Regions from separate parts of the Bacillus sp. SORGH_AS_0510 genome, predicted to be linked through region 2. Evidence: riboswitches for the same ligand, from Rfam matches in the RefSeq annotation. Region 2 holds a riboswitch; each other region holds the start of a gene.

Region 1 (5,421 bases), 180 kb from region 2:
AGCCATTGTGTTCAAAACCAACGGAAAAGGTTTTAATCGCCGGATGAAACTCTTTTGCAATCGAAGCAATAATAGAAGAATCGATCCCACCCGACAAGAAGGAACCAACCGGTACATCGCTTCGCATATGTTTCTCAACAGAATCGAATAAAATATCACGAATTTCTTTCGTAAAATCCGCTTCAGATTTTTGAATAGGGCTAAAATGAGCCTTCCAGTAGCGCTTAATATCCATTGGTGCACCTATCTTCTTAGTGAAATAGTGACCAGGTTCAAGCTTCTTAATACCCTGTGACATAGTATTCGGTTCAGGTACAAATTGGTACGTTAAATAATGCTGTACAGAATCATAATCCAATACATCATTTTCAAGCGCCAGTAAAATACTTTTCTTTTCTGAAGCAAAGAAGGTTTGCTCACCATCTTCTAAATAGAAGAAGGGTTTGATGCCGAACGGGTCACGTGCCCCAAATAATCTTTGTTCTTGTTTATCCCAAATGACAAAAGCAAACATTCCGCGCAGCTTTTCAACCGCTTTTTCTTTTAAATGACTGTACAGAGCTATAATAACCTCTGTATCTGAGCTAGTTGCAAATGATAGACCTTCTTTTAATAGTTCTTCACGAAGTTCAACATAGTTGTACACTTCACCATTAAAGATAATCCAGTAGCGTTCGTTTTCATACGTTAACGGCTGATGTCCGCTCTCAATATCAATAATACTTAAGCGGCGAAAGCCAAATTGAATATGTTCATCATAATAGAAACCATCATCATCTGGACCACGATGGGTAATGATATCATTCATATTTTTAAATTGTTGTTTTTGTTCGTCGCTATAGTTTTGTGTTTTGTCGTGTACACAACCAATAAAACCACACATTATGTACCTCACCTACTCCAATCTTAATTAAACATCTTTGTAAAAAAACATCTCTCTAATACTACCACTTTTTTATTTAAATAACACTGTGAACTTATAGGTAATTTTCGTACCATCATTTTTCACTTCTTTTGACCTACTTAAACATTTTATTCCAGGAATGCAATAAGGAACAACCTATTAGACGAAAAAATAAAAAAGGGAGTTACAATTAATGCAACTCCCCTATTTAGGGTCATTTCGCCCGGTGGCGAATACTATTAACGATTTGCTGCTTGCTCTTTTAAAGCGTCTGCTTTATCAGTACGTTCCCAAGGAAGATCCACATCTGTACGGCCAAAATGTCCGTAAGCAGCTGTTTGCTTGTAAATTGGGCGGCGAAGGTTCAACATGTTAATGATACCAGCTGGACGTAGATCAAAGTTTTGTTCTACTAATTCAACTAATACATCTTCACTTACTTTACCTGTACCAAATGTATCTACAGAGATAGAAACAGGTCTTGCTACACCGATAGCATAAGCAAGCTGTACTTCACATTTCTCAGCAAGTCCAGCAGCAACGATATTCTTTGCTACGTAACGTGCTGCATACGCTGCAGAACGGTCAACCTTTGTAGGATCCTTACCAGAGAATGCGCCACCGCCGTGACGTGCATAGCCACCGTAAGTATCAACAATGATTTTACGGCCTGTTAAACCAGCATCCCCTTGTGGTCCGCCAATTACGAAACGGCCAGTTGGGTTAATGAAGTATTTTGTATTTTCATCGATAAGTTCTTGTGGAACAACCGGATTGATAACATACTCTTTAAGATTACGTTGGATTTGCTCCAATGTAACCTCTGGGTGGTGTTGAGTGGAGATAACGATTGTATCAATACGAACTGGTTTGTCGTTCTCATCGTACTCAACTGTTACTTGTGTTTTTCCGTCTGGACGAAGGTAAGGAAGAATCTCTTCTTTACGAACTTCTGTTAAACGGCGTGCAAGCTTGTGCGCAAGTGAAATTGGAAGCGGCATAAGCTCCTTTGTTTCATTACATGCGAAACCAAACATTAAACCTTGGTCCCCTGCACCAATTGCTTCAATTTGCTCATCTGACATTTGGCCTTCACGAGCTTCAAGTGCTTGGTCAACACCCATCGCGATGTCTGGAGACTGTTCATCGATAGAAGTTAAAACTGCACATGTTTCGGAGTCAAATCCGTATTTTGCACGATTGTAACCAATGCTTTTAATTGTTTCACGAACAATTTTTGGAATGTCCACGTAAGTTGAAGTTGTGATTTCGCCAGCAACTAAAACTAAACCAGTTGTAACTGAAGTTTCAGCAGCAACACGTGCATTAGCATCTTTTGCTAAAATAGCATCTAAAATGGAATCAGAAATTTGGTCACAGATCTTATCGGGATGACCTTCAGTTACTGATTCAGAAGTGAACAAACGACGTTTTGTTGACATCTGAATTCCTCCTATATAGTGAAATAAGTGAGGTTATCTGTGTGGGTATGTAATGACCTTGCCGTTTAACCTCGGGTTGATACGGAACTCATTCCCTTAGTAGTATGAAATAAATACAGGGTTTTTATTAGTAGAACAATATTTTGCTCAAAACCCTATAGTAAATTCTAACGATGGAATAAAAAGAAGCGATAATGTTGCACGATTTCCTTTTACAAATAAAAAACCTTTCCATCTCTGAGGAAAGGTTGATAGCAAAAGTTTGCGTGCCTTTCACTCTTATCGTTCAAGGCGAAGCCTTGCTTCAGGTTTAGCACCTTTGCCCAAAAATTGCTGATTGTAGTGTACTACGCTCTCACACTTTTCGTTTGCAGGTTGCTGGGTTTCATTGGGCCTGTCCCTCCACCAGCTCGGGATAAGAGAGTATCCGTTCAAGGGTAAATCATAACCTACTCTGTCGAACAATGTCAATGCATTTTTCAAGGAAAATTAATTTAAATCTTCACTATCTATTTTTCATTAATTAGTATAGATTATTCAATTGAATGTGTTATACTTTTTAATATGTTACAACCATTAAAAAATGGATAAAGGAAGGTTGCAGTAAATGAATTCTGTTCATAGTCCTAATGAATTAAAACAACTGTTATCAGAAAGTAATGTCCACGTGCAATTATCAGTTCCCCAGTTAGTAGAAAAGATCTTATGCCGTAATGAAGGTTCTTTAACCTCGACTGGTGCTGTAAGCGTTTCAACTGGTAAATATACAGGCCGCTCACCTCAAGATAAATTCATTGTGATGGAAGAATCCACAAAGGATAAGATTGCTTGGGGTTCGTTGAATCAACCTATATCTGAAGAAGTATTTACGAAACTTTATCAAAAAGTCTTAAATTATTTAAAACAACAAGAAGAAATTTTTGTTTTTAAAGGATTTGCAGGAGCGGATAAAAAATCCCGCTTACCAATCCAGGTAGTGAATGAATTCGCTTGGCACAATCTCTTTGTTCATCAGCTGTTCATTCGACCAACAGAAGATGAATTGCTTTCACATGACCCAGGATTTACGGTGATTTCTGCACCGAATTTCAAGGCAGACCCTAAGGTCGACGGAACTAATTCCGAGACTTTTATCATTATTTCCTTCGAGCGCAGAATTGTTCTTATTGGTGGAACAGAGTACGCAGGAGAAATGAAAAAGTCTATTTTCTCAGTCATGAATTATTTATTACCCGAAAACAATATTTTCTCCATGCACTGCTCAGCGAATGTGGGTATTGAGGGAGATGTTGCTTTATTCTTTGGTCTATCCGGAACTGGTAAAACGACTTTATCCGCTGATCCAAACCGCCGTTTGATTGGTGACGATGAGCACGGTTGGTCCTCTAACGGTGTCTTTAATATCGAGGGAGGCTGCTATGCAAAGTGCATCAACCTTTCTAGGGAAAAAGAACCACAAATTTTTGATGCGATTCGTTTTGGGACGGTGCTTGAAAATGTCACTCTTAACAAAGAATCGAGGGTTCCAGATTACGATGATGGCACGTTAACAGAGAATACCAGGGCAGCATATCCAATCGATGCCATTGATAATATTGCCGTGCCAAGTATTGCGGGTCACCCGAATACGATTGTTTTCTTAACTGCAGACGCGTTTGGGGTCTTGCCTCCGATATCAAAATTAACGAAGGAACAAGCGATGTATCACTTCTTAAGCGGGTATACCTCTAAGCTTGCTGGTACAGAACGTGGTGTTACCTCACCTGAGGCAACATTCTCAACTTGCTTCGGTGCACCATTCTTACCGCTTCCTGCTACTCGTTATGCTGATATGCTGGGTGAAAAAATCCTTGAGCACAATGCAAACGTATTTCTTGTGAATACCGGTTGGACCGGCGGTGAGTATGGCGTAGGCAGCAGAATGAAGCTCTCCTATACAAGAGCAATGGTTCAAGCTGCACTTGAAGGTGAATTGAACCATGTCGAGACAACCAAGGATGAAATCTTTGGATTGAATATTCCACTTCATATTGCCGGGGTTCCTGATGAGGTATTGCAGCCAAGTAAAACTTGGTCCGACCAACAGGCATATGAAAAGAAAGCAAAAGAACTAGCTGCGAAATTCCGAGAAAACTTCAAAAAGTTCACGGATGTTTCTCCTGAAACCGAAGAAAAAGGTGGACCTATTGCTTAATATGAAAAGCCCATATCAATTTGATATGGGCTTTCTTACCTCAATGGCTTCTGATTGTTTGAGGACGGAAATCCGATATTTGCCGCTTTTTTTCAGCTGGAAATCACCTGTATAAAGGGATATCCTCTTCCCATCCGTTCTTGTATACTCTGTTTTATCTTTAAAAGTAAACGTTGTTACTTCCGCTGTTTCTAATTGGAATAACTCTAGCTCCATTTCAGGTGGAAGATTGTCACCCTCTACTTCCATCACAGCATCCTCATAAAGGCCCGCATATAGATCTTCTTGTGAGACCAATAAGGTTGCATTCCCTATTTTGACGTAAGGCTCTTTTACATAGATAGAAAATTCTCCTACCTTCTCATCCCCTGCAAAGAATTCTAGGTTATAAACACCAGGAAGTGTAAATGGTTCAAAGCTCGTCAAGGCATGCGCATCGGAACCATACATCCCACCTGAAATAACAGTTGTCGCAAGGTGCTCTTTTACACCAGTTTTCACATGAACGGCTTCCACTTTTAATGGCTTATTGGCGAAGTCCTTCTCGTAATTGCCCCATAAATAAATCATCATTTTACCAACAGAACGTGTATCCTTGGCAATCCATTCCGTTGGTGCCAACAAACTTACCTTGTTAGGTATGCCAAAATTACTGTCTGCAAAAATAGGATTTCCATTATCATCCTTTAATGCAAACACCGTACCACGCTCAGCTGGCTTAATTGCATCCAATTTTTCTCCTGGTCTAGTTGCACTATTTTCCTGACTACTTGAAAAATATAGTATCGGTGCTATGAGTACTAGAATAAACACAGCCGCCATGGCTGCAACTCTCTGAAAATTAAAGGGTTCACGCGGCTTACTCTTACTCGCTTCACTAA
Region 2 (5,421 bases):
AAATCCCGTAGCCTCCGAAAAAGAGTGAGTATGGGAAATGTGAAAGGTTCACAAATCCCGTAGCCTCTAAAAAAGAGTGAGTATGGGAAATGTGAAAGGTTCACAAATCCCGTATTCTCGGAAAAAGAGCGAGCATGGGAAATGTGAAAGGTTCACAATTCCCGTAGACTCCGAAAAAGAGCGAGCATGGGAAATGTGAAAGGTTCACAAATCCCGTAGACTCCGAAAAAGAGCGAGTATGGGAAATGTGAAAGGTTCACAAATCCCGTAGCCTTCGAAAAGAGCGAGTATGGGAAATGTGAAAGGTTCACAAATCCCGTAGCCTCGGAAAAAGCGCGAGTATGGGAAATGTGAAAGGTTCACAAATCCCGTAGCCTCCAAAAAAGAGCGAGTATGGGAAATGTGAAAGGTGCACAAATCCCGTAGACTCCGAAAAAGAGCGAGTATGGGAAATGTGAAAGGTTCACAAATCCCGTAGCCTCCAAAAAAGAGCGAGTATGGGAAATGTGAAAGGTGCACAAATCCCGTAGTTCCCGAAAAAGAGGAAAAATCATAACCCGAGTAATATCAGCATACCCTTTTCTATTATTAGTTCCGTGGAAAAACTAATTCTATTTAATAAAAATAAATTCTTTCTTTCCAAGAGCATCACAGTTCTTCTTTAAAACCCTTAAAAAAGTCTTCTTTGAATCCAGCACTTGAAACCAGTCATGAATCACATTGGTTGTTATTTTTTCATTTGGAAAAAGTAAACTAAATTCATTTACTCCCCTCAATATAGAGCTGTCAAGACCTTCTGTATAACCGCAAACACCACAAACTAATTTTTTGCCTAAAACAGTAACGTTAAAGGAATGGCATAAACAACAATTTATTCCTTTCTTAACAGAATGCCAATCATAAGGGGGAATCTTGTCCTTGTTAAAATCAGTTCGGTGCATAGAAACTAATTGGTCAGCTAACCTTTTGTGATGGGCTGTTAATGTCGAAGGATGATTGTTCAATTTTTTCATAAATTGATTAAGCTGATTTGGGTAAATAATAGGTTCGTCAAGAGGAGCTTGATATAAATAAAACTCGGGGTTAATAAAAACTACATACGCCTTAATAGGGTTTCGATAGCCAAGAGATTGGAGCAGCTGCCGAAGTAAGGATTCACTTCTCTCTATTTGCAGTAAAGCGTTTGTAATTTCCTTTTTATAGATGGTGTAGAATCTACCGGATTCATAATAATAATCACCTTCATAATTCTTTACTTCGAAAAGATAGATTGGTTCTTGAGTAACTATAATAGAATCTATTTGGAATTTAGTACCACTGGTTTCTAAAAATAAATCGTTAAGTATTAAACTTTTACATTTCAACATTGCAGTCAATATATCAAATGCCACCTCGCCCTCATACCCCTTTTCGAGGTTGTGATATGATTTTTTGTATTTATCTGTTAAAGTCATTCGTTGGGAAAGCAATTTTAATATTTTTAATTCCACTGATTCGCACCGCTCTTTATAAGCCACATAGTCCACATCCTCAAAAAAATTAACCGTGCCATTATCCTAAGTTTAATTGACAAACACTACAAAAAACTGTGACCAAATACCGACATTTCATAAACCCCAAGCATCCGACATATTTCTCAGGAAATTTTACCCGTAGCCCATATATTGTCGAGCGATTATAAAAGGAATTCCGCTCCTATTGCTGAATAGTTTAGGTATAAGAGTATAGACCGGAGTGGTAAAAATGATTGAGGAAATTCAAAAATTTCTAGTGAAAATGCAACAACAGGAGCATGTGTATCCTTTAATTCGTCAGGCAGATGTCCATATAAATCTTCGTTGCGACCAGCAACTAGTCCAGCTAGTAATAAAAAATGGAGCAGTATTTATTCTCCAAAATCCATCTGAGCATCAAGTGGGCTATGAAATTAGAGGCAGCGATTTATCAATGAAACAACTAGTTGAAGGTGCGACAAGGCTGCGAGTACTTGAACAAAAAGAGGAAATAAAAGTAGATGCACCGTTAAGAATTACCTTATTACTTGAGTCTCTTTTTTATTTAACAAAAGCACAGGAAGATTTTGCGAAAATTATTTGAATAAAAGTATTGACGGTCTTTCTGACATCCTGTATTGTATTATTTAAATATTCTATCAATTAAAACAATCACATAAACATTCTTATCAAGAGTGGCGGAGGGACTGGCCCTTTGAAGCCCGGCAACCGGTTTATTCACGGTGCTAAATCCAGCAGAGCATAAAGCTCTGAAAGATAAGAAGAGAGACCCCCTCTTCTTATGAAGCGGGGGTTTTTGTTTATTATTGTTTAAAGGAGGAGCAGGTAAATGGGAGAAAGTCAAAAAAAGTATCGCTTTGAAACATTAAGTGTTCATGGAGGATTGGCTCCAGATCCAGTAACAGGTGCTCGTGCCGTTCCTATCTATCAAAACAATGCCTATCAATTTAAAAATACTGAACATGCGGCTAATCTTTTTAGCTTAGCAGAACCAGGCTACATATATACTCGAATCCACAATCCAACGACTACCGTATTCGAAGAAAGAGTAGCACTTCTTGAAGGCGGAGTAGGATCATTGGCTGTGGCAAGCGGCATGGCTGCTATTACACTTGCAATCCTCAACGTGGCTGAAGCGGGAGATGAAATTGTAGCTGCTTCCAACCTTTACGGTGGAACCTATAATTTGTTTGCAGTAACCCTTCCAAAATACGGCATTAAGGTGAACTTTGTTGATGCAGAAAATCCTGAAAACTTCCGTGCAGCAATCACCCCGAAAACAAAGGCTGTTTTTGCAGAAACAATTGGGAATCCAAGCTTGCGTGTCCTGGATATTGAAAAGGTAGCAGAGATTGCTCATGAGGCGGGGGTACCTCTAATTATTGATAACACCTTTGCTACGCCGTATTTATGCAGACCAATTGAGTTTGGGGCTGACATTGTGGTTCACTCAGCAACCAAGTGGTTGTTAGGAAATGGTACAACAACAGGAGGTATCATTGTTGATGGAGGGAAATTCGATTGGAATTCTTCCAGATTTCCTGGCTTTACAACTCCTGATGCAAGCTACCATGATCTTGTCTATGCAGAGGCATTAGGTGCCCTAGCCTATATCGTAAAGGCGCGTGTACAGTTATTACGTGACCTAGGTCCGGCTTTAAGCCCGCAAAACTCCTTCCAATTTACGTTGGGATTAGAGACACTACATGTCCGAATGAAGGAGCATGTAGCTAATTCAAAAACCATTGTCGAATATTTATTAAACCACCCTGCAGTAGATTGGGTATCCTATCCTGGGCATCCATCACATCCTGATTATGAATTAGCGAAAAAATACTTACCAAAAGGTGCAGGTTCCATGGTTGTTTTTGGCATAAAAGGTGGAAAAGAAGCAGGGGCAAAGCTGATTGATTCCCTTTCCCTGTGGGCCCATGTAGCTAATGTGGGTGACGCAAAAAGCTTAATCATTCATCCGGCAAGTACAACGCATCAACAATTAGATGCGGAAGGACTCAGGGCGGCTGGTGTTTCAGAGGATTTAATCCGTCTTTCAATCGGGATTGAGAATGTCGAGGACTTAATTGACGATCTTGAATCAGCTATTGAAACAGCAACAGGTCTGGTATCAGCGAAAGCCAATGCTTAAATTTTCCAGATGAAAAAATAGAAAATGTAAAGATATTTTTATTGACACCCCTTTTTATCCATGATACGATAGCTTTCGTGTTAAAAGATTACTTAATTTGACTAATCTGTTAATTGAATATAGATGCTGTAAGCTCTTATCAAGAGAGGTGGAGGGATGTGCCCGATGAAGCCCGGCAACCGTCAATGTTACATTGAAATGGTGCCAATTCACACAAAGCGATTGCTTTGGGAGATGGGAGAAAGGTCTATTTTACTAATGCCTTTCTGCCTGTGCAGGAAGGCTTTTTATTTTCCTAAAATAGAATCTTTTCATCTAAACAGTCAAACTCTATATATAAACAACTAGTCATATGATATTCTTTCTGAATTTTAGATAAATAGGATAAAAAGCGGGTGATTACAAGTGATTTCAATAAATAATGTCCGTAAGATTTTCCCTTCTAAACAGGGTCAGCTAAAAGCGGTCGATGAAGTAAATTTAGAAATACAAGAAGGGGAAATTTTCGGAATCATCGGATATAGCGGTGCAGGAAAAAGTACGTTAATTCGGATGCTAAATGGCTTAGAGATCCCAACGGATGGGACTGTCACTGTAGCAGGTCGAGTGATTTCAAAAATAAAGGGTAGTGAGCTGCGTAAGGCACGCCAGGAGATCAGCATGATCTTCCAACACTTCAACCTATTGTGGTCAAGAACAGTAAGTGAAAATATTGCCTTTCCTCTTGAAATTGCAGGGATCAAGGGTGCAGAGAGACAGAAAAGAGTCAATGAGCTCATTAAGCTTGTAGGACTTGAGGGACGTGAAAACGCCTATCCTTCACAGCTGAGCGGGGGACAAAAGCAAAGAGTAGGGATTGCTAGAGCACTAGCAAACAATCCGAAGGTACTTCTTTGTGATGAAGCGACGTCAGCGCTTGACCCTCAAACAACCGATTCAATATTAGAGTTATTAGTCGATATCAACAAGCGACTAGGTTTGACTATTGTGTTGATTACACATGAAATGCATGTCATCCGAAAAATTTGTCACCGGGTGGCGGTTATGGAAAGCGGTCGAGTAGTTGAACTTGGCTCCGTATTAGATGTATTTAAGAACCCGCAAAAGCAAATCACGAAACGATTTGTACAGCAGGTGACAGAGCCGGAAGAAACGAAAGAAACGGCTGAACATTTGCTCGAACGTTACCATTCCGGTCAGGTTGTTCAATTGACTTTCATTGGCGAATCAGCTGAGCAGCCGCTCATTACGAATCTAATTAAACAGCATGATGTAACAGTTAATATACTGCAGGGGAAAATTTCACAAACACAAAGCGGCTCATATGGTACTCTCTTTATTCATCTTGATGGTGACGACAAAGAAGTAAACAAAGCAATAGACTTTATTCGTTCCCAGCAGGTTGGTTTGGAGGTGGTAACAAATGATTAATGAGCTTTTTCCAAATGTCGATTGGCTTATGATGTGGGAAGCCACGAAGGATACGGTGTATATGACGGCTATCTCCGTCCTTGTTACCTTTATTCTAGGCACCTTCTTAGGACTGCTGCTTTTCCTAACATCCAGAGGAAACTTATGGGAAAACAAACCGGTTAACACGGTCATCAGTGGTATTGTGAATATTTTCCGTTCGATTCCATTTATTATTTTAATTGTGTTATTAATCCCGTTTACAACCTTCCTATTAGGAACCATGATTGGTGAAGACGCAGCGTTACCAGCACTAATTATCGGGGCTGCACCGTTTTATGCAAGGATGGT
Region 3 (5,421 bases), 2.4 Mb from region 2:
CGCTATATAATACACCCAATAACATTTTACCAAAATACTTCCAATCTCAAACTAATTGGATAAAAAAACTGGCTGCATCTGCAGCCAGTTTTTTGTTCTTATTGCTTTACTTCTTCCTTTTCGTAAATTGGAACCCAGCCTTCTGTTGTGACAAAAATTCTTACCGCGACAACCTTTCTATCTTCTTCTAATGTAAAGTAGTGTCTTGTGTTTTCTGGAACTGAGATTAAATCACCTGGATTTAAATGGACTTCAAAAAACTCTCCATCTTTTCCTTGAATGACAAAAACACCATGACCACTTACGATAAAACGAACTTCATCATCAGTGTGATGGTGCTCGTTTTTAAAATTAGTAAGTAATACGTCCAGATTAGGTGTGTTTTCTGATAATGAAATCACATCCTGTGCTTTATATCCCCGTCTCGCAGAAATGTCGGCAATTTCAGCTTCGAAAGAATTTAAAATCTCTTCTTTTTCTTCATCACTTAAAAGATATTTTTCTACTAATGATGCAGGGAGTTTGTTAATATCCCAATTTTCATAAATGACTTCCTGACTTTCTAAGAAGCTTGCAACTGCCTCCTGCTCATGAATTTGATCATCTTTCTGTTGAAATGTAATATACGCCATTATAAATCAGCCTCACTTTTTTATTTTTGTTCCTGTCAACTTGTCTGTTGATTTCCGCATCAGGCGCGAGCGGTTCGTGGGTGTTTCGGCGAGCCTCCTCGGAGAAACGCGCCTGCGGGGTCTCCCCTGAACCATACTCCCACAGGAGTCTTCGCGCCTTCTGCTCCAATCAACAGGCGTGTCAAATCAACACAGGACTTTAAACTTGCCTTCTCTTTTAGACTACTTTAAATAATTGGTATGGTTTATGTTCGAGCAATCGTAATTGGTAACGGAATAGAAATTCGGATGCTTCAAGTATTTTTTTCGCTTCGAATGCATTCCGACCCCAGACTGTGATTCCATGATTCCGAATTAATACGGCTCCGCTATCTTCGGAAACATGCTCTGAAAATTTATTTGCCAGTGTAGGAATGTGTGCGAAATTACGAATAATCGGTATTTTTAAAACTGCATCTTCTTCCCAATTTATCAAAGGCTTTAATTAATTCTTGGCCTTTAAAGGTAACCTCACCATGGTCACCATAGACCTCTGAAATGACATTATTATCAATCGTATGAACATGTAAGCTACAACCAGCATTGGTTTTACGATAAATTTCCACATGAAGTAGTGTCTCTGCCGACGGTTTTAAATGAGTCTCTTCTACAGGACGACCAAATTCATCTACAAGTAAAAAGTCTTCAGATGTCCGTTTGCGTTTATCCTTTCCGCTTGCTGTTACCAAAAATTGAAGCGGATGATCACTCACCTTAATTGCAAGGTTTCCACTTGTCCCCATAAACCAATCTCTCTCTGCCAATTCATCCTTAATATCGGCTAATTCTGCCCATCTTTCCTTTAACATAGTTCACCCACCTCAATTCTTTTATTGATTTCCTCGATACAATCGAAGAAAGTATGAAACCCTTGATGGTTAATACCCCATTCCATACATTTTTCCTGAAGCAAATCCCTTGCTAACAACAAAGTCCGCATGTTTAGCCGCCTCTAAATCCGTTACAGAATCGCCAATTACGATTTTGAAACTCTCATTTGGATGGTTCAGTTTACGCATTATACTTGGCTTACAACAACCACAATCATTGTTACAATAGGAATCGCATTCATGCGGCCAGAGAATTTTGATTGTTTCTCCTGAAAAATCCGAATGATTACAATAGACTCCATCAAATGGGGCGTATTCTGCCAAGATTGGATGAACAAAAAAATCTATCCCGCCACTTACAATGTAGAGTGGAATCCCTTTTTCACGCACAAAAGCTACAAACTCCTTGAAACCAGGTCTAATTTTTGCATTTTCGATTGCGAACTCCGTTATCTCTTTCTTCTTATCACTAGGTAATAAGGAAAATAATTTCCCTACACCCTCATTAATGGAAATCTGTCGCGATAGAATTAAATCCTTAATTTCCACCCATTCGGGAGGAGCAAATTTTTTCATTATGGCAATGATGTTATCACTTTCAGTAACAGTCCCGTCAAAATCACAATAAATAACCGGCTTTGCCATCTATACCGTCACCTCAGCATTTCCCCATAGCTTTAGCGCAGTTTTTAGTTCATCATACTGTTTAGCCCCTTCTGCTAATGTCAATCCTCGCAGATTTGCATCAACAGCTTGGCGGAAGGCAAGACCTCCCCCACGAGCACCATCTGGATGACCATGAACGCCGCCACCTGCATTTATCACTGAGTCAATACCAAAATCACGGATTAACAAGGAAACCAATCCAGGATGAATTCCTGCTGATGGTACTGGAAATGCCTTTTTAAAAACATCCTCTATTGTCAATTCACTTGCAATTGAAAGGGCCGCAGTTTTCTCTAGCGCAACCGTTCCGTATGGTGATGGGAAAAGGGATAAATCAGCACCTGCATAACGAAGCAACTTCCCGAGAAGCAAGGAATGGGAAAGGCCAAATTCCGGCGAAGAGGTCAATGCCCCGCTAACAGCAGGATGAGCCATTAACGGCAACCCAATTTCATTGTCCTCTCTCAACTCTTGTAGAACATCCAATCCATAAGAGAACACATTAAATAATAATAAATCGGCACCAAGTTCAGCGGCCTTTTTTGCCTTATTCTTCAATTGTGATGTTCTTCCTGTTAGGTTTACTGCATATAGGGTTCTGTGCCCGGTTTCTTCATGGACCTCTCTTAAGACTTGTTTCCCCGCTGTTATTCTTTGCTCAAAAGGAGTAAGCGCGTTTTCAAATAGGATTTCATCGTCCTTGACTAAATCCACTCCACCTAGAGCTTGTTGCTTTAACTGCTCTGCTAAAAAGTGAATATCCTTACCAAGCACTCCTTTAAAAATGCTCATAACTAGTGGTCTATCATAAACGTTTATTTTTTCTCGAATCCCTTCGATACCGAATCTAGGACCAGGGAAATGACTTTTTAAGACATCATCAAACTGTAAATCTAGTAATTTTATTTTTCCATCTAGTGATAATTTTCCGAAAACAGTGGTTAGAATCGCTGGTAAATCATTAGAGAAATTTAGGGTTGGATAAGCAATTCGTATAATCGCCTGACCCTCTTTTTCCCAATCTTTCCCCTCAATGGAAACGACTCTGCCCTTATGCTTACGCAGTTGGTTTTGTTCGAGTTCAGGAAGGTTGGTCCAAGAACCAACGGTTAATCCAAGGGCTATTTCCTCGGCTTTTTTTTCAGGATTATTTTCATCATGTACAAGATATGTAGCAATAATTTCAGTCATTCTTTTCAACTTCCCTTCAAAAAAAACATAAAAAACCTCTTCGAAAAGAAGAGGTTAGCATCAAGAAACTAACATCTTCTCATCTTTCAGCCAGTTGCTGCAAGAATTAGCACCGTGCTTAACTTTAGTTAAGTCGGTTGCCGGGCTTCATAGGGCTTTTCCCTCCACCTGCTCTTGATAAGAAAACGATTCGTAATTATTCACATTTTTAAGTTGTAAAACTTTATTTTGGATTATCGCAAGAAAAAAAACATTTGTCAACCTATTTTTTGAACATTTCTAAACAACTAATTCTTCTGACAGCTTCAGCCAACCGATCTTCGGATGATAATAACCCTACACGAACAAAGCCCTCACCGAATTCACCAAAACCAATACCAGGTGCAACCATAATGTGTGCTTGGTCAAGCAGGATTTCAGCAAATTGTGCGGATGTGTACCCGTCTGGTACCTTAAGCCATGCAAAAAAAGACCCGTTAGGCGCTTTCACATCCCACCCAATCGAACGTAGACCGTTAATTAACACACCTTTTCTGCGTTCATACAGTTCGTTTAATTCTTTTACACAATCTTGAGACCCAGTTAAGGCAGTAGCTGCTGCTTCCTGAACAGCTCCAAATATACTTACATAAAGATGATCCTGAAGAAGTTCAATCGCTGAAATCACACTCTCATTCCCCACAGCAAAACCAACACGCCAGCCCGCCATATTATAGGTTTTAGATAGTGTGTAGATCTCGATTCCTACTTCTTTTGCCCCTTCGGTTTCTAGGAAACTGATTGGTCTATGACCGTCGAAACCGATGGCACCGTAAGCAAAATCATGAACAACACAAATATTGTGATCGTTTGCTAGTTTCACTGTTTCTATGAAAAATTCTTCAGTGGCAACAGCACCAGTAGGATTATTAGGGTAATTCAGAAACATGACCTTTGCTTTTGATAACGTATCGGAAGAAAGTTCGTTGTAGTCAGGTAAAAATGCATTTTTCTCCCTCAATGGCATTGTAACCATGTCTGCTTTTGCCAGTGCAACCCCCGACCAATAATCCGGATAGCCAGGATCGGGTACAAGAATGGTATCACCCGGATTTAACAAACATTGAGGAATCTCCACAAGTCCTGCTTTGCCCCCAAAAAGGATAGCCACTTCCTTATCAGGATTGATCGTTACGCCATACTCTCTAAAGTAAAAATCAGCTGCAGCCTGCTTTAAATATCTATGCCCCTGAAACGGAGAATATTTATGATTGATCGGGTTAGCTGCCGCCTCCTGTAATTTGGACACGATATGTTCCGGTGTTGGCTGATCAGGGTTTCCTTGTCCTAAATTTATAACGTCATGCCCTTCGGCAATATACTCACCAACCTTCTTTACAAGGCCTGCAAAAAATTGTTTTGGCAGACTATTTAAAAGCTCTGATGGTGGAAATTGTTTCATTACTCTCTCACCTGCTAACTCTTTACAAATTTTTGTTGAAATTCTAGTCACAAATGATATAACTTTTATAACAGCTTGTAAAGAAAAAATTCTGATATTTCGAACCGGAGGGAAAATTCCTTGAAATTAAATATTTCTTGTATACAAATGGATATCGCCTTTGGTAATCCAACTGAAAACTATCTTGCCGCAGAAAGACTAATCGAAATGGCAATGGAAACCAAACCTGACATTCTCGTCTTACCTGAACTTTGGACTACCGGATATGACTTAACACGACTTGATGAAATTGCAGATAAGCAAGCGAAACAAACGATACAATTTCTACAGGAGTCAGCTAAAAAGTATCAAGTTCATTTCGTGGGAGGATCCGTTGCAAACCATAATGAAAACGGAGTAAAAAACACTTTGATCATCATTAACAAAGAAGGCCAATTGATCCACCAATATAGTAAATTGCATTTATTCAAGCTCATGGATGAGCACCTTTACTTAGAGGCAGGTACAGAAAAAGGCTTATTCCAATTAGACAATCAGTCGTTTGCTGGGGTTATTTGTTATGACATTCGTTTTCCAGAATGGATCCGAGCTCATAGTTCAGAGGGGGCTGAGGCGCTATTTG
Region 4 (5,421 bases), 3.0 Mb from region 2:
TCACTTGCTGGACATTAGAGATGAGAAGATTTGGATGCTGTTTGGCACATTGCCATTCTATGCATGCAGCAGTAACAAGGAGGATCTGGACCTTTTAAACAGGCTTTATCAGAGTAAAAATGTAACCGTCAGAAATGATCCAGATGGTCGTTCTCGGTTGAATGTGAACATATTTAGCGGTGATATTATTGTAACGGACTTCGGAGATACACCTCCTTTAGGAAATATCCAAACAACCCCACTTGAAGAGGCCTATCAAGCCTGGCAAAACACAGGTATAGCGAAGGAATTAAGCTGTCATTGTCCGGCTGTTTCGTGCTTAGGTCCAAATATCTTGGTTAAGAATAGCTATTATCAGGACCTTGATTTTACCAAGTTGCAAGCCAATATTTCAAAAGATTAAGCTCTGTTTAAAGGACGCTCTTTATTGTCTTCTTGCAAATACGATTGTAAAATGTTATACTAAGTAAGAATTATTTTTGTTCGGTGTAAAGGATAGTATAAGATAAACTTTTCGTCTTGATGATCACTGAGTGCAAGGATAGTACCACAATGTGTGCAAAAGCACACAGCAGGAGGAAACACACATGGAACAAGGTAAAGTAAAATGGTTTAACGCAGAAAAAGGTTTTGGATTCATCGAACGCGAAGGTGGAGACGATGTATTCGTACACTTCTCAGCTATCCAAGGCGAAGGCTTCAAATCTCTTGACGAAGGTCAATCAGTAACATTTGACGTTGAGCAAGGTCAACGTGGACCACAAGCTTCTAACGTTCGTAAAGCTTAATAACAACGTTGAAAAAAACAGGCTCTAATTTAGAGTCTGTTTTTTTTATTTCAAAGGCTGTGTTAAAGAACCGTGTTGATTTATACATCCTGTTGATTGGAGCGGAAGGCACGAAGACTCCTGTGGGGGTATGGTTCAGGGGAGACCCCGCAGACGCTTGCGTCGAGGAGGCTCGCCGAAACACCCACGAACCGCTCGTGCCTAGAGCGGCCATTTTAAAAAAAGGACATAACAAAAACCCCACTCATGAAATGAGTAGGGCACACAAATGAAACAGTAATTCAAATGGTAGAATTATTGTATCATATATTTTGGGAATAACCTAATTTATTTCGATAAAGATTTTGGTAACTTTTGTATATTGAATAAGTAATTAAGCTGTATGTTTAACAAGCTTAGGATGACGCAGCACTGATACGAGCAAAATTAGACCACTAACTATTAATAAGGCACTCGTGCTGATAAAGACAGCAGAAAATCCGAAGTAGCCTGAGAGGAAGCCACCTAGCATCGGTCCAATGATATTGCCGAGGAATCGTAAACTATTATTATAGCCAAGGACTTCCCCTTGCATAGTAATTGGGGCTTCTTGACGGATATAGGCGATACGGACAGGAATGATGCCGCCAATGGTCACACCTAAGGCAATCCTGATAATGACCAGCTGCCAAAGGCTTGTCACAATCGCTCCTGGTAAGTAGACAATTCCTGCCAAAAATAAAAGGATGACTAATATTTTGATATACCCATATTTATCGGCAATTTTTCCCCAGTTTCGCGACATCAATAAATTACCAAGACCCGCAGCTGAAAAAGCAATTCCGGAATAAAAGGCGACATTATCTGGTCCATGCAAGTCACTCACAAACAATGACAAGATAGGTTGAATGCTGAAATGGGCGATTTGAACAAGTGCAGAGATAAGGAGTACCGTTAATAAAACCGGATTTCGTAGGATATGTTTAATGACCTCTTTACTGGAATAATGAGATTTGGCCCCCTTTGGTGGTTCTACCAGAAATTCTTTTGTTGCGATTACAAGCATTGCAGATACAAATATGGAAATAGATGTCCATTTAAAAGTGGTCGCATAGCCGAGTGTATCGGCTAAAATTCCTCCGAGCATAGGTCCTAACAACGAACCTGTAATACTTCCCGTTTGTAGTGTACCTAGGACGCGGCCGGCACTCTCTTTTGGTGTTTGAGTAGAGATGAATGCCTGTGACATCGGAATAAACCCTGAGAAAAAGCCCATGAAAAACCGAAGCACAAGCAACTGCCAGACAGAATGAACAAACCCTATTAAGAAGATGGAAAAGGCCATCCCTAATCCAGATATGATTAGAATTTTTTTTCGTCCATACCGATCACCAATCTTTCCCCAAACAGGTGAAAAGAGAAAGGCTGAAACGAATGTTATTCCAAAAGTAATGCCTGACCAGTGCTGGACATATTTTTCTGAAAAGTCCCCAAATGTCTCTATGTAAAGCGAAATAAACGGCATGACCATCGTCATACTTCCTGCTACAAAGAAGTTGGCAAACCACATAATCAGTAAATTACGCTTTGCACTTTCCTGCTTATTCATGGATGGTAACACTTCTTTCTTTAGTTTATTTCGTTTCCCTAAATATAATCATACCGAAATTTCTTAGGAGAATAAAGGAATAACTTTTAGTAGTATCTCCTTAATAAAATAAGAAGAAAGTTATTACTTTATTAAAAATATTAAAAATACTATTGACAACTTGTTAATGTGAGTTTAAATTTAGTTTAATACTTTAAATCAACAATACGTTCTCTTATCAAGAGTGGCAGAGGGACTGGCCCGATGACGCCCAGCAACCGTTCCGACATGGAATTGGTGCTAAATCCTGCAAAACATTTATTGTTTTGAGAGATAAGAGAGGAGTAGTCCTTAATTTGCGATGAAACCTCTCTTTTCTGGAGAGGTTTTTTATTTTACCTAAAAGAAAACTTCTCCGATGGGAATAATTTAGTTTGGTAAGGAAAACAAAAAGGGGGAGCTTTTATCATGAAAAAAAATCTATTTAAAAGTGTGCTTGTATCTACATTAGCTGCAAGCCTATTGCTCACAGGCTGTGCATCTGGGGGAGAAGCGAAGAAAGCAAGTGGAAATAAAAATGTTTCCCTTGAAGGAGTACCAGAGGTCTTTACTAAAGGTGATCAATTAAAGATTAAAGTCATCCGTAAAATTGGCGGTGACGATCATACAGCTCAATTCTTAGCAGGAGCTAAAGAAGAGGGAGAAGCATTAGGTTTAAAAGTAGATGTATTTACAGCTAACGGTGATACAGCAAAATTCCATGATGCCATTAATCAAGCTTTAGATCAGGATTATGATGGTTTCGTGATTTCTCATGGTGACGATGATGCGACAGTGAACGACGTGAAGAAAATTGTTGAAAAAGGAAAAAGCGTAGTTGCGTTTGACTCCAATCCAAAGTTGGCTGAAGTTGAAGGTGTAACACTTACATCTCAAGATGATGAAGCATTAGCAACATTAGCATTAGATCAGCTTGTGAAGGAAACAAAGGGGAAAGCCAATATTGCATACCTTTGGGTAGACGGTTTCCCGCCAATGGTAAGACGTAATAAAGTGTACCAAGATGTCTTGTCTAAAAACCCAGGTATTAAAGAAGTTGAACGCTTTGGAGTTGCCGCTGCAGATACAAGTGTGCAAACACAAAACGCAGTTGCCGCTATGTTAAATAAATATCCAAAAGGAAAACTGGATGCCATTTTTGCTACTTGGGATGCTTTTGCTATCGGAGCTGCACGTGCACTAAAAGAAGCGGGTCGGGAAGAAGTAAAAATTTATGGTATCGATGTTTCGAATGCGGACCTACAAGAGATTCAAAGAAAAGGTAGTGCATGGAAATATACAGCTGCAGTTGATCCGAAGCTTATTGGTGCAGTTGATATGAGATTGCTTGCTAAAAAGCTAGCAGGTGAAGAAACACCGAAAACATATGATTTAGAAGCATCACTAGTTTCACAAGAAAATCTTCAAAAGTCTAAGGATCCTGTGAACATGGTCAATCTATCAAACATCATTTCTGGTTGGGGTAAGTCAGATGCATTTGAAGAAGATTGGATGAAGACGTTAAAGAAGCATTATAAATAATAACTTTTTTATTATAAGCACTCTCTTTATCAATTGATTAAGAGAGTGTTTGCTTGATAGAGGGGATGATACTCATGCGTTCGACATTGGAAATGAAAAATATAACGATAGAATTTCCAGGCGTGAAGGCTTTAAATCAGGTTCATTTTACAACAGAAACAGGAAAGATTCAGGCATTGATTGGAGCTAATGGTGCAGGAAAATCGACTCTTATGAAGGTTCTCTCTGGAGCTTATGATCACTATAGTGGTGAGATTATTCTAAATGGAGAAACCTTGAACATTCGATCTCCAAAGGATGCACAGGACGCAGGCATTCAAATTGTATATCAAGAAGTCGATACAGCACTGATTCCGAATTTAACCGTTGCCGAGAATATTATGTTGATGGACACGGTTCACCGAATGGGGAAAAAACAGTGGATGAACTGGAGCGCTCTGCATGAGAAAGCAGCTCAAGTCTTAGCTGATATGAATATCACTCTATCTACAAAGAAGCTAGTGAGTGAACTTTCTCTTGCAGAAAAACAAATGATTCTAATTGCCCGATCCGTCTCGAATGACTGTAAGTACCTGATCCTTGATGAACCGACTGCACCACTTAGTCATACGGAAACGAAGGAGCTTTTTCGAATTGTCCGCGATTTAAAAAAGCAAAATGTCGGGATTATCTTTATCTCCCATCGTCTACCAGAGATATTTGAAATCTGTGATGACATTACTGTGATGCGAAACGGGGAATTTGTTGTAAAAGAGAAGATTTCGGATACCACCCAAAGTCAAGTGGTGGAGTATATGCTTGGCCAAAAGCTTGAGGAACAGTTTCCAAAAAAGAATACTAGAATCGAAAACACGGTTCTTGAGGTAAAAGGATTATCAGATCGGAATAAAATTAAAGATTTACATTTACATGTTAAGTCTGGAGAAATCGTCGGTGTGGCAGGACTGGTCGGGGCTGGTAAGACAGAACTTTGCAAGGCGTTGTTTGGTTCTGAAAAAATTACAGGGGGAGAAGTCCTTTTAAATGGAAGCAAAATATCTTTGAAATGCCCCTATGATGCCGTAAAGAACGGAGTTGCATTGGTACCCGAAGAACGTAGAAAAGAAGGGATTCTTGTCCTTGAATCAGTGGAATCCAATCTGACTGCAGCCAACTTAGGAAGCTTTACAAATATTTTTAGCTTTATTAATAGAAAGAAAGAAAAAGAAATTGCCAAGGGGTTAATTAACCGACTTGCAATCAAAACTCCATCTGAAGAAACAAAGGTTCAAAATCTATCAGGGGGAAATCAGCAGAAGGTTGCGATCGGAAAGTGGCTGGTTGCTGAAGCCGATGTCTATATTTTTGATGAACCCACGAAAGGCGTGGATATAGGAGCGAAGAAGGATATCTTTGAACTGATCACAGAGCTAGCGAGCAGGGGGAAATCCATTATTTATGCCTCATCAGAGTTATCGGAGATCATGGGGATAACTGACCGGGTTT

What was found. A riboswitch is a leader RNA that binds a small molecule or an ion and turns the genes downstream of it on or off. The one in region 2 is predicted to bind S-adenosylmethionine.
Region 1: linked by a shared signal. The riboswitch ahead of metK (methionine adenosyltransferase) and the one ahead of QE429_RS06740 (O-acetylhomoserine aminocarboxypropyltransferase/cysteine synthase family protein) in region 2 are both predicted to bind S-adenosylmethionine.
Region 3: linked by a shared signal. The riboswitch ahead of mtnW (2,3-diketo-5-methylthiopentyl-1-phosphate enolase) and the one ahead of QE429_RS06740 (O-acetylhomoserine aminocarboxypropyltransferase/cysteine synthase family protein) in region 2 are both predicted to bind S-adenosylmethionine.
Region 4: linked by a shared signal. The riboswitch ahead of QE429_RS21860 (sugar ABC transporter substrate-binding protein) and the one ahead of QE429_RS06740 (O-acetylhomoserine aminocarboxypropyltransferase/cysteine synthase family protein) in region 2 are both predicted to bind S-adenosylmethionine.

The regions. Positions count from the first base shown of each region.
Region 1 covers NZ_JAUTAU010000001.1:1,519,346-1,524,766, reverse strand. The annotation lists gene asnB (asparagine synthase (glutamine-hydrolyzing)) at 1-883, opposite strand, end outside; gene metK (methionine adenosyltransferase) at 1,144-2,346, opposite strand; SAM riboswitch class I at 2,623-2,768, opposite strand; gene pckA (phosphoenolpyruvate carboxykinase (ATP)) at 2,954-4,540, shown strand; gene QE429_RS07740 (hypothetical protein) at 4,556-5,421, opposite strand, start outside.
Region 2 covers NZ_JAUTAU010000001.1:1,338,066-1,343,486, forward strand. The annotation lists gene QE429_RS06730 (nuclease-related domain-containing protein) at 612-1,517, opposite strand; gene QE429_RS06735 (hypothetical protein) at 1,744-2,097, shown strand; SAM riboswitch class I at 2,177-2,277, shown strand; gene QE429_RS06740 (O-acetylhomoserine aminocarboxypropyltransferase/cysteine synthase family protein) at 2,344-3,660, shown strand; SAM riboswitch class I at 3,794-3,901, shown strand; gene QE429_RS06745 (methionine ABC transporter ATP-binding protein) at 4,066-5,091, shown strand; gene QE429_RS06750 (methionine ABC transporter permease) at 5,084-5,421, shown strand, end outside.
Region 3 covers NZ_JAUTAU010000001.1:3,699,393-3,704,813, forward strand. The annotation lists gene QE429_RS18890 (1,2-dihydroxy-3-keto-5-methylthiopentene dioxygenase) at 99-632, opposite strand; partial or broken gene QE429_RS18895 (methylthioribulose 1-phosphate dehydratase) at 850-1,480, opposite strand; partial or broken gene QE429_RS18900 (2-hydroxy-3-keto-5-methylthiopentenyl-1-phosphate phosphatase) at 1,474-2,146, opposite strand; gene mtnW (2,3-diketo-5-methylthiopentyl-1-phosphate enolase) at 2,147-3,358, opposite strand; SAM riboswitch class I at 3,435-3,542, opposite strand; gene QE429_RS18910 (pyridoxal phosphate-dependent aminotransferase) at 3,621-4,799, opposite strand; gene QE429_RS18915 (carbon-nitrogen family hydrolase) at 4,920-5,421, shown strand, end outside.
Region 4 covers NZ_JAUTAU010000001.1:4,293,518-4,298,938, reverse strand. The annotation lists gene yfkAB (radical SAM/CxCxxxxC motif protein YfkAB) at 1-403, shown strand, start outside; gene QE429_RS21870 (cold-shock protein) at 588-788, shown strand; gene QE429_RS21865 (MFS transporter) at 1,162-2,376, opposite strand; SAM riboswitch class I at 2,588-2,695, shown strand; gene QE429_RS21860 (sugar ABC transporter substrate-binding protein) at 2,824-3,936, shown strand; gene QE429_RS21855 (sugar ABC transporter ATP-binding protein) at 4,011-5,421, shown strand, end outside.